Regions from separate parts of the Sphingobium xenophagum genome, predicted to be linked through region 1. Evidence: predicted binding sites of a transcription regulator. Region 1 holds the regulator's gene; the other holds the start of a gene.
What was found. The regulator LexA, encoded in region 1, represses DNA repair genes until DNA is damaged. The targets are predictions, from matches to a motif close to GTTCCNCNCTTGTTCT.

Region 1 (7,243 bases):
ACCGGCCTGTTCGCCGGCATCCCCTCCCCCTTCACCGCGACCCGCTACCACTCGCTGATCGTCGATGATATTCCGGGCAGCCTGGTCGTCAACGCAACCAGCCAGGACGGTTCGGTCATGGGCTTTCGCCACGCGACGCTGCCGATCCATTCGGTCCAGTTCCATCCCGAAAGCATCGCCACGGAATATGGCCATGACATGCTGGCCAATTTCATGAAGATAGCGGGCATGAAGGTGAAGGCGCGCGAAGCGGCCTGAACGGGACCGCCTCCCACCCCATCTTCAATGCGGGGCTAGGCCGCTTTCCACGCCGGTCTTGTCATGCAGCGCGAAGCGATCGACAATGTCCGCGCTGGCGCGATTATAGCCGATCACATCGACCGTGCAGCCGTCGCGGCGCAGACGCGCGATGATCTTGTCGAGCGCGCCAACCCCCGAAATATCCCAGAAATGCGCGCCTGATACGTCGATCAATACGGGCGTCAATCCGTCTTCGGCCTGGAAGGCGCTGGTAAAGCGATCGACCGACGCGAAGAATATCTGGCCGACGACATTATAGGTCACATGGTCCGTCGACACTGTGCGTTCCACCGCGAACATCCGCCGAACCTTGCCTGCAAAGAAAATGCCCGACAGCAGGACGCCCGCCAGTACGCCCAGCGACAGGTCGCGTGTCGCGACCACGACAACCACCGTCGTCACCATCACCACGGACGATGTGGGCGGATGGCGGCGCAAATTGGCGACGGAATTCCAGCTGAACGTGCCGATCGACACCATGATCATGACCGCCACCAGCGCGGGCATGGGGATCTGCCCGACAAATGGCCCCAGCACCGCTAGCAAAAAGAGAAGGAATGCGCCCGATACAAAGGTGGAAAGACGACCGCGTCCGCCCGATGTCACATTGATCACCGACTGGCCAATCATCGCGCAGCCGCCCATGCCGCCGAACAGCGCCGCGACGATGTTGGCGCTCCCCTGCCCTGCACATTCGCGCCGCTTGTCACTGTCGGTATCGGTCATGTCATCGACGATCTGCGCCGTCAGCAACGATTCGAGCAGGCCGACAGCCGCCATCGTCAGCCCATATGGCAAGATGATCTGCAAGGTTTCGAGCGTGAATGGCACCATGGGAAAGGCAAAGCTGGGCAACCCCTCCGGCAACTTGCCCATGTCGCCGACGGTGTTGACGGACAAGCCCATGCCGATGCTGATTGCGCTCAACGCCAATATGGCGACCAGCGGCGACGGCACAGCCTTGGTCAGGCGTGGCAAAAGATAGATGATCGCAAGGCCGCCCGCGATCATGACGTAGGTTTCCCAGCCGACATTGGTCAATTGCGGCAATTGCGCCAGGAAGATCAGGATCGCCAGCGCATTGACGAACCCGGTAATCACCGACCGGGATACGAACTGCATGAGCAGGTCCAGCCGCAACAGCCCCGCAATGATCTGGACAATGCCCATCACGATGGTCGCGGCGAACAGATATTCGACCCCATGGTCGCGAACCAGCGGCATCACCAGCACGGCGACCGCAGCCGTGGCGGCTGAGATCATGCCTGGCCGACCGCCGGTAAAGGCCACGACCATCGCAATGACGACCGAGGCATAGAGGCCGACGCGCGGATCGACGCCAGCGATGATCGAAAATCCGATCGCTTCGGGAATGAGGGCGAGCGCAACGACGATACCCGCCATGACGTCCCGACGCGCAGCCTGTCCGTCACTGAACCATTGCTGGCGATAGCGTGTCAAAAAATCTGTCATCTGAAAATTCCACATCAGGGCATATCGCGCCGGACTACTGGCGCTGGCGTATGAACATGCGTGATGTTGTCCGGCGGATCGGCGGCCGGAATAGCCACCCGGAATTTCACCGGGTCCTTGCGAATGTCGCGGTTCATAGCGGGGCGACGACTGATTGCAAGGTCGGGCTTTGGCCGAGCAACTGGCCCCCACACGCAAAATTGCCGTCGCTCCCCCCTCGACTCACTACCCCGCTGATGATTAAGGCAAGCGCGATGACCAGCCTGCCCGATCCTTCCAGTCCGCTTGATGCGCAGGCCGCCGCCCGCGCCTTCGACCAGCTGTTCGACGCCGACCTTCCCGAAGCGGACATCGCCGCCTTTCTCGTCACCATGGCCCGGCGCGGCGAAACTGCGATCGAAATCGCGGCTGCCGCGCGGGCCATGCGCGCCCGGATGATCCCGGTCACCGCCCCGGCAGGCGCGATCGACGTGTGCGGCACCGGGGGCGATGGCCATCATACCCTTAATGTCTCGACCGCCGTGTCGCTGGTCGTCGCGGCCGCTGGCGTCCCCGTCGCCAAGCATGGCAACCGCGCGGCATCTTCCAAGGCGGGTGCAGCCGACACGCTCGAAGCGCTTGGGCTCGACCTGGACCGGGCGGCGGCCAGCGCCGAAAAGACACTGGCGGAGATCGGCATCTGCTTCCTCTTCGCACAAAATTACCATCCCGCGCTCAAGCGGCTCGGCCCGATCCGCAAGGCGATCGGCGAACGGACCATCTTCAACCTGATGGGACCGCTCGCCAACCCGGCCGGGGTACGCCGCCAACTGGTCGGCATCGCCCGCCCCGCCTATGTTCCCATCTATGCGCAGGCGCTTGCCGAACTGGGCGTCGACCGGGCCATGATCGTGTCGGGCGATGAAGGGCTGGACGAACTGTCGCTGGCAGGCGGCAACGACATTGCCGAAGTCGCGGGCCATGGCGTGGTTGCCATGCATCGCCTGTCCGCTGCCGATCTGGGCCTCTCCACTGCCCCGGTCGATGCGATCCGGGGCGGCGACGCAGCGCATAACGCCGCCGCCCTGCGCGCGCTGCTGCTGGGCGAACCGGGCGCCTATCGTGACGCCGTGCTGCTCAACGCCGCAGCCGCCCTTGTCGTGGCCGACGCGGTAGCGGACCTTAAGGAGGGCGTGGAGGAAGCGGCCGAGACGATCGACCGTGGCCTTGCCAATGCCCTGCTCAATTGCTGGATAGCCTATCAATGACCAACAAGCTGATCGAGATTTGCGATTTCAAGCGCAAGGATGTCGCCCGGCGCAAGGCCGCGACATCGCTGTCGTCGCTCCACGCCCGCGCCAGCGAACAGACGCCCCCACGCGGCTTTCGCAAGGCGCTGGACGACGCAGCCCGTTCCGGCTTCGGCTTGATCGCGGAGATCAAGAAAGCCAGCCCGTCCAAGGGGCTGATCCGCGAAGATTTCGATCCCCCCGCCCATGCGCAGGCCTATGCCGCTGGCGGCGCGGCCTGCCTGTCGGTGCTGACGGACGAACCCTATTTTCAGGGCCATGACGATTATCTGATGGCGGCCCGCTCCGCCTGCGCGCTTCCCGTACTGCGCAAGGATTTCATCGTCGATCCCTGGCAGATTTTGGAAAGCCGGTCGCTGGGGGCCGACGCGATCCTGATCATCGTCGCCGCCCTTGATGACGGGCAGATGGCGGAGATTGAGGATGCAGCGCTTGGGCTTGGCATGGACGCGCTGATCGAAGTGCATGACGAGGCGGAAATGGAGCGCGCGCTCAAGCTGCGATCCCGCCTGATCGGCGTCAACAATCGCGACCTTCGCGATTTCAGCGTCGATTTCGCCCGCACCTATGAACTGGTGGGCAAGGCGCCTGCCGGTTACACCTTCGTCGCCGAAAGCGGCCTTGGCAGCCATGCCGACCTGACCGCCATGGCCGATCATGGCGTGCGCTGCTTCCTGGTGGGCGAAACGCTGATGCGGCAGGCCGATGTCGAGGCGGCGACGCGCAGCCTGCTGACCGGCGCGTGACGGGCCTTACCCATCTCGACGCGGACGGCGCGGCGCGCATGGTCGATGTGTCGGCCAAGGCGGTGACCGCGCGGGAAGCGGTCGCCAGCGGCCGGATCGACATGATCGCCGATGCCGCTGCCGCGATTGCGCAGGGACTGGTCAAGAAGGGCGACGTGCTGGCGGTCGCGCGGGTCGCAGGGATCATGGCGGCCAAGCGCACGGCCGACCTCATCCCGCTTTGTCACCCGATCGCGCTGAGCAGCGTGAATATCGACTTCGATCTGGACGAAAGCGGCGTGACCGTCACCGCCACCGCGCGCACCGCTGGCCAGACGGGCGTGGAAATGGAGGCGCTGACCGCTGCCTCTGTCGCGCTGCTCACCATCTATGACATGGCCAAGGCGCTCGACAAGGGCATGGTCATTGGCCAGGTCCGCCTGATCGCCAAGAGCGGTGGCAAGTCGGGCGACTGGCGCGCGGCATGAGCCTGCTGCCCGTCGCCGAGGCGCAGGTTCGCCTGTTCGCCCTTGCGAGCCCGCTGCCAGCGGAAACAGCGCCGGTCGCCGCCTGCACCGGACGCTGGCTGGCCAGCGACCTACTGGCGCTTCGCGACCAGCCCTGGGCCGATCTGTCCGCGATGGACGGCTATGCCGTGCGTGCCGCTGAATGGCCGGGGCCGTGGCAAGTCACTGGCGAAAGCGCGGCTGGCGGCGCTGTGCCTGCGCCGCTGGCGCCCGGACAGGCCTGCCGCATCTTCACCGGCGCGCCCCTGCCCGCTGGCGCAGACACGATCCTGATCCAGGAAAATGCCATCCGCGAGCGCGACCGACTGACCGCCAGCGACGATCCCCTGCCTGTCGGGCGCAACATACGCCCGGCCGCGTCGGACTTTGCCACGAACGCCCTGTTGCTCGCCACCGGGACTACCCTTACACCCGCGCGCATCGCGCTCGCCGTGCTGGGCGGCCATGGGAGGCTGCCCGTCGGCCGCCGCCCCACGGTCGCGCTGATCTCGACCGGCAACGAACTCGTGCCCCCCGGCGCGCCGACCCCGGCGGGCAGTCTGCCCTCTTCCAATGCGGCCATGCTGGCGGCGATGCTGGCAACCCTGCCGTGCGACGTCGTTGATCTGGGCATCGTTCCCGATGATCTTGATGCCATGACGGCTGCGCTGAAACGCGCGGCGTCGGCGGACATCATCGTCTCTACCGGCGGTGCATCCGTCGGCGATCATGACATGGTCCGGCCTGCCTTTGTGCAGGCGGGGGGTACGCTCGATTTCTGGAAGATCAGGATGCGGCCGGGCAAGCCGCTAATGGCCGGTACCATTGCCGATGCCGTATTTTTGGGCCTGCCGGGCAATCCGGTCTCGGCCTTTGTCACCGCGACGCTGTTCCTGTTGCCGCTGGTGCGCCATCGCGCCGGATCGACCGCGCCGCTCCCGCGCCTGAGCGAGGCGCGCCTTGCCGCGCCGCTACCCGCGACCGGCGATCGCGACGATTATCTGCGCGCCTATCGGGGGGAGGCCGGGATCGTCTCCGTCACGTCGCAGGACAGCGCCGCCACGGCCGCCATGGCTATGGCCGACTGCCTGATTGTTCGCCCTGCCGGTTCATCGATCGCAGCCGCAGGCGACATCGTCACCATCCTGCCCCTGACGGACTGATCGACCGTTCGATTGGACCCGGTCCCCATGGCCGGATGCGCCGCTTCCGGTCCGTTGTTGCTCGCTTGACTCGCCTCCTTCCGTTTCCTATGTGTTCCTTATACGTTCCATGGAGGACCGCAGGCATGTTGACCCTCAAGCAGCAGGAATTGCTGAGTTTCATCCAGACCCGGCTGGAGGAAGGTGGCGTATCCCCTTCTTTCGAGGAGATGAAGGATGCACTCGACCTGCGATCCAAGTCCGGCATTCACCGGCTGATCAATGCATTGGAGGAACGCGGCTTCATCCGCCGCCTGCCCAATCGCGCCCGCGCGCTGGAGGTGTTGAAGCTCCCCGACGCCATGCACCGCGTCCCTGCGCCGGTTGCTCCGGCCAAGCCGCAACTGGCGCCCAGCCTGCCGATCGCTGCCAATGACGTCATCGAAATCCCGCTGCATGGCCGTATTGCCGCCGGCGTCCCGATCGAGGCGATGGAGGGGCAGAATATGCTGTCCGTCCCCGCCGCGCTGCTGGGGGCTGGCGATCATTATGCGCTGGAAGTGTCGGGCGATTCGATGATGGAAGCGGGCATTCTCGACGGCGATTTTGCACTGATCCAGCGCACTGATGTCGCCCGCGAAGGCCAGATCGTCGTCGCCCTGATCGACGATGCGGAAGCGACGCTTAAATATTTCCGCCGCGAAGGACAGCGCGTCCGGCTCGATCCGGCCAACAGCGCCTATGAACCGCAAATCTATGATCCGCGACAGGTGCGAATTCAGGGCAAGCTGGCGGGACTGCTGCGCCGTTATAATTAAGGCCGCCATGACGGGCTGCGGCGAGGGCGCGGTGCGACGATCCAGGGATGAGCGTCGCCCGCCATCTTCACCGTACTGACCCGCGCATCGTCCAGGTCGATGGCAATGCCGCCGGTTCGCGCCAGCATCCGTCGGTCGATCTTCAGCCAGCGCGGGCGGCACCAACGTGGCAGCGCGCGATCGGCAATGACGATGTCGGCGGCGGCACATTCCCGGCTGAACAAGGCCCGTTCGACCAGCATGTCGCTGCGGGTGGCCAGCACATGCCAGCGCCGCCCGCCCGCCTGCATCCCCACTGCGCACAGATCCGTCGAGCAGCGCGCCTGCCGCAGGTCCGCCATCGCTTCGATCGGCCCGTCATAGCCTGCGCTCTCCGCCAGCGTGTCACGCACATAATCGCCTGCGCCCGCGCGCAGCAGTGCCATGCCGCCCGTCGATGTCCGCACCGCGACGTGGCGGTCATCGCTCGTCACCAGAATATCGGGCGGTGATAGCCAAAGCACGCCGGTCACGCCGATCGCCACGGGCCCAAGGCCCAGCCAGCGCCACCCGCTGCGCCACAACAGACACCAGAGCAGCCCGCCGATCATCAGCGCGAACAGCCAGGACGGCACCGCCGGCGTCAGCATTGTCGCCATTGGACTGGCGGCGACGCCATGGGCGATGAGCAGCAACAGGTTCAGCGTCTGCGCGGTCATCCACCAAAAGGGGGCGCCCAGTCCGACAAGATCGAACAGCAACGCCAGCGCCTCCAGCGGCATCACGACAAAGGTAGTCAACGGGATGGCGACGAGATTGGCGAACGCCCCCAGCATCCCGGCCTTGTGAAAATGGAACAGCGCGATCGGCATCAGCACCAGTTCGACGACAATGCCGGTCATCAGCATTGCCGCCAGCACCCGCCCCGCCCTGCGCGCCCACCCCTCATCCCGCGCGCTGGTCAAGGCGCGAAACCGCGGATGCTCGGCCAGCGCAACCAGCGCGGTAACG
Region 2 (7,243 bases), 1.3 Mb from region 1:
TTTCCCAGAAGTCCAAGCCCTATTTCACCCATTTCCTGAGGGCAGCCAGCACCTTGTCCGGCGCGCCTTCGTCCACGTTCGGCGTGCCCGGATCATCGACCGGGACCAGCGCAACCGGCTTGCCGTCGGGATCGAACAGATATGGCGTGCGGCTGTGGCTGACCAGATAATCCTTGTCCCCCGGCTTACCGTCCACATTGTAGAGGACGACGAAATCCTTGGCGACCCTGGCGATCTGCTCCGGCGTGCCGGTCAGGCCGATGAGGCGCGGGTGGAAAGCCGCGACATAGGGTTTGAGGACCGCGGGGGTATCGCGCGCCGGATCGACGCTGATGAAGATCGGCTGGACCTTCGCCGCCAGCGCGGGCTGCGCCTTTTCGAACTGGCTGAACGCCTGCATGATGCGTTGCAGGTCGACCGGGCAGACATCCGGGCAATAGGTGTAACCGAAATAGACCAGGCGATACTGGCCCTTGAAATCGTCCCAGCTTCTGGGCTTGCCATCCTGATCGGTCAGGGTGAAAGGCGCGCCGATCCGCGCGCCCGCCAGTTCGCCCTGCGCGCTATCGCCGCTTGATGCGTTCCCGTCCGTCCCCATATTGCACGCAGCCAGCAGGGCCAGCAGCGGCAGGGCGATCGCAATCTTTGCTTTGTTCATGGTGCCGCCAGCCATGCCTTGCTATGGGCCGATTTGCAAATGATACGGGGCAGATGATGAGCAAGACCGGGTTGAGCGCATGGATGGGTCTGGGGCGCGCCGCCGCATTGACGCTGGCGCTGCTGTCCCCGGTCGCCGCGCAGGCGCAATTTTCCGACAATTATAATTTCCTGAAGGCCGTGAAGGATGCCGACGGGCAGAAGGTCACCGACCTGCTGCAAAAGCCCGGCTCCACCGTGGTCAACAGCCGTGACGTCACATCGGGTGAGACCGCGCTGCACATCATCATCGCCCGGCGCGACGCCACCTGGCTCGCCTTCATGCTGGCCAAGGGGGCGAACCCCAATCTGGCCGACAATGAAGGCAACACCCCGCTGATGAAGGCGGTGCAGGGCCGTTTCGAAGAGGGGGCACGCACGCTGATCGCGCGCGGCGCGCAGGTGGACAAAACCAATGGCAGCGGCGAAACCCCGCTGATCCGCGCGGTGCAACTGCGCGATCTGGGGCTGGTCCGGCTGCTCGTGGCGCAGGGCGCCGATCCCGACAAGCGCGATTCCATCGCCGGCATGTCCGCCCGCGACTATGCCAACCGGGACAACCGCACGCCCGGCCTTGCCGAAGCGCTCGCCGCCGCCAAGACCAGCACCACGCCCAAAGGCCCGGTGCAGGGTCCGGTATTCTGAGCTAAAGCCCGGCCTACCAGCCGATCTCGGCCGCATGATCGGGATCGTTGATCGCCGTCAGCCGCCGCGCCGCCCGCCGGGCAAAGCGTAATGTCTCCGCCTTGCGCCGGGCCGCGGCCAATGGCTCGATCGGCGCGGGACGGACCAGTTCGGCGTCATATTGATCCGCGACGATCAGGCCGGTGCGCGCGGGCCACAGCGATTCACTGTCGAACAGCGACAGGTCGAACCCCATCGGCACTGCCCAATAATAGCGGTCGCAATAGTCGAAATAATCGGGCCATTTCATGTCGCCCAGCAAGTCCGCCCGGCTGCACTTGATCTCCACGATCGTCAGCCGCCCCGCCCCGTCGATCGCCATGATGTCGGCGCGCCGCCCGTTGGGCAGCGGCACTTCCATTATGCCGCTCATGTCGTGGCGGAAAAACAGCCGCAACGTCCCCCGCGCCACCGCCAGCGCAGTGCCGTCGGTCAATGGGGAACAGCTTTCGATCGGGGCGCTACTCATGGCGCGACTTTAGAACAAGTCAGGAACAAAAGAAAAGGCCGATTCGGTAGAACCCGAACCGGCCTTTTCATGATCCACCCCAAAGGAAGCGCGCCAATCGCGCGCCGTCGCTCAACGATAGAAGATATGATTGTCGATCATCGCCAGCTTGGCCTTGTCCCAGCCCGGCGAAACGCGGCGGGCGTGGAAGAAAAGGGCGCCTTCGGCCCGGCTGTTCCAGCTGTCGTCCATGGCGATCTGGGCGATGGCGACGGCCTCGCGCCAGGCGTTGCTTTCGATGCGGATCGGCGGCATCCCGTGCCCGCGCACGAAGCTGAACTGGCTGGGCTGATAGACGACGCCGCACAGGCTGTCGGCAAAGCGGCCCGATTTGGCGCGGTTGATGATCACCCGTGCCACGGCCAGCTGGCCTTCCAGGCTTTCGCCCTTGGATTCGAAATAGACCGCTCCGGCCAGGCATTTCATGTCGCCGTCCACGGCTTCGGCGTCGCCATGGGCGTCGACCAGCGCGGCCAGGCTGCTCGCCTGCATGTCGGATTCGGTGGAATAGGTCAGATCGGCCTTGGAGGCCGAAGCCAGCGGCTGCACGATTTCGCGCGGCGCGGCAAAAGTGATTGCGGGCTTCTGTGCGGCCGCAGGCGCTGTCGTCAGCGCGTCGCCGCTGGACAGGGACGCTACCGAATGGATCGACTCACCGGCGATCGACATGTCGGAAGCGGTCACGGCCGCTGTAGCGGACAGCGCAAATGCCACGATGATCGCGGCCCTCAATCGAAAACTCATTATGACTCAAAAACGTGCGGTTCTTGGCCTTGGACGTCGTCTTATACCCATATTCCTTGACGTCTGGCCGCCCCCCGTCTGCGTGTTTACCAAATCCGCCCCCCTTGGACGAATGCAGCAACCTGCGCGTTCAGCGTTGGCGGGGCCTCTGCACGGACCATTGCACTAAGTCAACGATCAGCAGATCGTTTCAGCGGCGAACCGTTCTGCTTCCGGGATATCGAGTTCGATTATCCACAGGTCGGGGTCCGACCTGCGCCGACGCGCCACATAGGTGGCGAGCGCCTCCGGGCCATCCTCCAGGGACGGTCCACAGCGCATCAACGCATAGCCGCCGGCAAAGTTCGATACACGCTCGAACAAACCAGTTTCTTTGCCCTTTTCAAGGACTTGTACCAATATGACGCCGCTCGTTTCGTCGCCCTTGACGATGATCGTGGCAAAGCCGCCAGCCGCATTGGTGCGCCGCACCAGCGCATTGACCAGGATAGCGCTGGTCAGCCGCGCGCCGTCCTGCGACTCAGCCACCATATCCCGGCAGCGATGACAGCGGGAATTGCGACCGCATGAAGGTGCCGGTGCCGCGCCCGACCTCCTCGCCATCGGAATCGATCAGGCTGGCCTCGGCCACATAGACGCGGCGCTTGCCACTGATCCAGCGTCCCTCGGCCCGAATCCGGCCCGGCGCAATTGGCCTGGTGAACAGCAGGTTGAACGCGGTGGTCAGCAGGAATCGGTCACTGACCAGGCTGTTGGCCGCGTAAAAGGCCGCATCGTCCAGCATCTTGAAATAGACGGTGCCGTGGACCGCGCCGGCGGCATGAAACTGGCTTTCATCGACATCGAAATCGATGATGCAACGCCCCGGTTCCTGAATCGCGATATCCGACCGGAACAGCCGGTTGATCGGCGCGGAGCGATAGAGATTTTCCAGCGCACGGAAATGCGCGGTCTCGCCGCTTGCGGGCGTGCCTGCCTCAGGCAGCGTCACGCGCCCCGCCACCGGCCAGCAGCGCGTGCAGCGCCGCGTCCGACTTGGCCCCGCGCAACCGCGCGACCTGATTATCGTCACGCAGATAGCGCGACACCCGCGCCAGCGTCTTGAGATGTTCCGCTCCGCTATCGACCGGCGACAGCAGTGCAAAGACGATGTCGACCGGCGCATCGTCGACCGCATCGAACGGCACTGGCGGATCGAGCAGCACGACCAGCCCGCACATTCGGTCCAGCCCGGCAATCTTGGCATGGGGAATGGCGACACCGCCGCCAAATCCGGTCGAACCCAGCCGTTCCCGCTCGAACAGCGCGTCGCCAACCTCGTCGGCGTCCAGCCCATAGGCGCAGGCCGCGAGCGTCGCGATCTTCTGGAACAACTGCTTCTTGCCGTTTACCGTCAGGCCGGTGGCGAGCGCGTCCGCTGAAACGATGTCGTGGAAATCAACCATGGTCTGTCCGAACCAGCCGAGCCGCGCTCAGCCTGGGGTCTAGATGCGCGGTGATCGGGGAATAGAAAGCCCGGCCCCATAAGCCGCCTGCACCATCAGGTCAACAGGCGGCCCATGGCGACTGGCTGGTTCAGCGCGCCGTCATGCGCGGTTCGACCCAACCGATGGTCCCGTCATGGCGACGATAGACCATGTTGTAGGCCGCGGTGCCGGCATTGACGAACAGCAGCGCATTGGTGTTGCGCAGGTCCAGCATCATCACCGCGTCGGACACGCTGGCTTCGGGAATATCGACGCGCGTTTCCGCAACGATCAGCGGGGAATCCTCGACCTCCTCCTGCTCGTCCGCGGGCGAGGCGAAGATGGTGTAGCCCGCCCCGTCAATATCATCGACGCTCAAGCTGCTGACCCGCTGCGCTTCGGCCGCACTGGCTTGGCTGTGCCGGTCCTTCAGGCGGCGCATATAGCGGCGCAGCTGCTTTTCGATCCGGTCCGCCGCCTGGTCAAAGGACGGATGCGCCTCCTGCGCCTCGCCTGCTCCCTTCAGGATCAGGCCGGTCATCACATGACAGATGATGTCGCAGTGGAAGGCGCCGTGCGGCGCGGGTCGAAAGGTCACATGGGCCGAAATCGTGCGGGAAAAATATTTCTCGGCCATCGCCTCCATGCGGTCTGCGACATGCTGCTTGAGCGCATCGCCCGTGTCGACCTGATGCCCGGAAACACGAATATCCATATGCCTTCTCCTTATTCTTGCCGGGTCGCAGGAAGCGGCCCGGATAAACTGGAGGCACGGACACGGGCCTTTGTGTCAGCCCGCCAGCGCCTCCTCCAGCCAGATCGGCTTGTCCAGGGTCGCGATGAACCTGCCATGCCGTTCCAGCTCCACCGCGCTCGCTGCAAAAACGCGCGCGGGACGAACAGGGCGAACCATGGCGCCAGCGCCAAGTTCCCCGTCGATGGCTGCTTTTTCCTCCTCCTGTGCAAGACCCAGGCCGATCTGACGGCCGCCGGTCAGTTCGATGTAAAGCTGCGCCAGCAATTCGGCGTCCAGCAGCGCGCCATGCTTGATGCGATGGCTGCGATCGATGCCGTATCGGGTGCAGAGCGCGTCCAGGCTGTGCTTAGCGCCCGGATGCAGCGTCCGGGCGATCGCCACCGTGTCGATCATCCGCGTCATCGACACGTCGGGCCGCCCGCACAGCCGCAATTCATGGTTCAGGAAGCCGAAATCGAAGCGCGCATTATGCGCGACCAGCGGGCTATCCTCCAGAAAGGCGAGCAGTTCGTCCACGCCGCTGGCGAACAGCGGCTTGTCCTTCAGGAAAATCGACGACAGGCCATGCACCGCCTCGGCCGCCGCAGGCATGTCGCGCTGCGGGTTGTAATAGGCATGGAAGGTCCGCCCGCTTGGCACGCGATTGATCAGTTCGATGCAGCCGATCTCGACCAGTCGGTCGCCGGAGGCCGGATCGAATCCGGTCGTTTCGGTATCGAAAATAATCTCGCGCATCGCCCTCTTCATATCGACTCTTGGGCAAACCCTTATCGGCCTATCTTTGCCCCAAGGCAAGCGACCAGACGCCGCACCTGCGCGCGAGTCTGGGTAAAGGTCGTGCCGGTGTGGATGATATGATCGGCCCGCCGCCGTTTTTCCGCGTCGGGGGTCTGGAGATGGACGATCCGGCGGAATTTGGCGGGCGTCATGCCCGGCCGCGCCAGCACCCGCTTGCGCTGTTTCCACGCCGGCGCGGTGACGACGATGACGCCGGCCAGCCGCTTGTGCCCATGGGTCTCGAACAGCAGCGGTACATCGAGAATCACGAAACGGCGCGAACGGTGCCGTTGCAGGAACGTGCGCCGCGCCGCCTGCACCGCCGGATGGACGATCGCTTCCAGCGCCCTGAGTTCATGGGGATGGCCAAAGACAGCCGCGCCCAGTTTCGCCCGGTCCACGCCATCGGGTCCGGTCGTGCCGGGAAAGCGCGCCTCGATCGCGGGAATCAGCGCGCCGCCCGGCCCTTGCAGCCGATGGACTTGCGCATCGGCATCGAACAGGGGCACGCCCTCCCGCCGGAACATCGCCGCGACCGCGGACTTGCCCATGCCGATCGATCCGGTCAGGCCGTAAATCTTCATGACGCTATCCGTCAGTCCGCCGCCAGCAGCAACGCGCGCAATTGCTCGTCCAGCTCGCGCGGTGCCTGCGCATCGAAGAAGATGTCAAAGGCCAGCGCCGCCTGCCCGATCAGCATCTCCAGCCCGTCGAGCGTCTTGAGACCCCGCGCCCGCGCCGCCTTCAGCAAGTCCGTTTCCAGCGGCGCATAGACAATGTCGTAAACGGTCGCGCTGGCGGGCAGGGGGGTAAGGTCCAGGTCCAGCACCGGCTGGCCGACCATCCCCAGCGACGTGCTGTTGACCAGCAGGTCGCAGGCCGGCAGCGGATCGGTCATGCCGATGACACGACCTTTCAGCCCCGCCCGGTCGAACAAGGCCTGCCCCTTGGCGACATCGCGCACCATGACGGTCAGGTCGGCCACGCCCAGGCTCGACAGCGCAAACAGGATCGCCCGCGCCGCGCCGCCCGCGCCGATCAGCACGGCGCTCTGCCCTTTCCATTTGTCGCGCAGCAGGGGCTGGAGGAAGCCGCCCGCATCGGTATTGGTGCCGATCAGCGGCCCGCCGGTTTCGCTGGCGATCGTATTCATCGCCCCGATCCGCGCGCGCACCCCGCCCGGATCGTCGGTATAGTCCATCACCGCAATCTTGTGCGGAAGGGTGACATTGCAGCCCAGCCAGTCGGGATCGGCGCGCCGTTGCAGGAAATAGGCGGCCAGCCCGTCGGGCGTCACATGCGTCTTGCGATACTCCGCCTCTATATCCAGCGCTTTCAGCCAGAAATTATGGATCAGCGGCGATTTGCTGTGCGTGATCGGGTCGCCAATCACTTCGGCATAGGGGAGCGTGTCGGTCATGCCGCCAGAACGCCGCGCACGCGCAGAAAGTCAAGCAGGGGCAGCAACGGCAAGCCCTGAATCGCAAACTGGCTGCCCTCCACCTTGCTGAACAGCTGCGCCCCCGGCCCCTCGATCCGGTAACAACCCACGCACCAGCGGCATTCCTCCCAATCGCTCTCCAGATAGGCGTCGATGAAGGCGTCGGACAA

Region 2: CJD35_RS05715 (MmcB family DNA repair protein) is a predicted target of LexA. The motif match lies at 1,861-1,876, and genes of this name have one in related genera.

Annotation. Positions count from the first base shown of each region.
Region 1 covers NZ_CP022745.1:2,927,281-2,934,523, forward strand. The annotation lists gene CJD35_RS14285 (anthranilate synthase component II) at 1-258, shown strand, start outside; gene CJD35_RS14290 (SulP family inorganic anion transporter) at 283-1,773, opposite strand; gene CJD35_RS23435 (hypothetical protein) at 1,788-1,910, opposite strand; sul1 at 1,838-1,893, opposite strand; gene trpD (anthranilate phosphoribosyltransferase) at 2,028-3,020, shown strand; gene trpC (indole-3-glycerol phosphate synthase TrpC) at 3,017-3,808, shown strand; gene moaC (cyclic pyranopterin monophosphate synthase MoaC) at 3,805-4,275, shown strand; gene CJD35_RS14310 (molybdopterin molybdotransferase MoeA) at 4,272-5,456, shown strand; gene lexA (transcriptional repressor LexA) at 5,582-6,253, shown strand; gene CJD35_RS14320 (ComEC/Rec2 family competence protein) at 6,250-7,243, opposite strand, start outside.
Region 2 covers NZ_CP022745.1:1,175,334-1,182,576, reverse strand. The annotation lists gene CJD35_RS05730 (YcgN family cysteine cluster protein) at 1-16, opposite strand, end outside; gene CJD35_RS05725 (SCO family protein) at 20-673, opposite strand; gene CJD35_RS05720 (ankyrin repeat domain-containing protein) at 715-1,341, shown strand; gene CJD35_RS05715 (MmcB family DNA repair protein) at 1,355-1,849, opposite strand; gene CJD35_RS05710 (cell wall hydrolase) at 1,961-2,632, opposite strand; gene CJD35_RS05705 (DUF1491 family protein) at 2,810-3,163, opposite strand; gene CJD35_RS05700 (PaaI family thioesterase) at 3,153-3,623, opposite strand; gene CJD35_RS05695 (PTS sugar transporter subunit IIA) at 3,610-4,077, opposite strand; gene hpf (ribosome hibernation-promoting factor, HPF/YfiA family) at 4,208-4,813, opposite strand; gene dnaQ (DNA polymerase III subunit epsilon) at 4,889-5,590, opposite strand; gene coaE (dephospho-CoA kinase) at 5,623-6,216, opposite strand; gene aroE (shikimate dehydrogenase) at 6,228-7,052, opposite strand; gene CJD35_RS05670 (Maf family protein) at 7,049-7,243, opposite strand, start outside.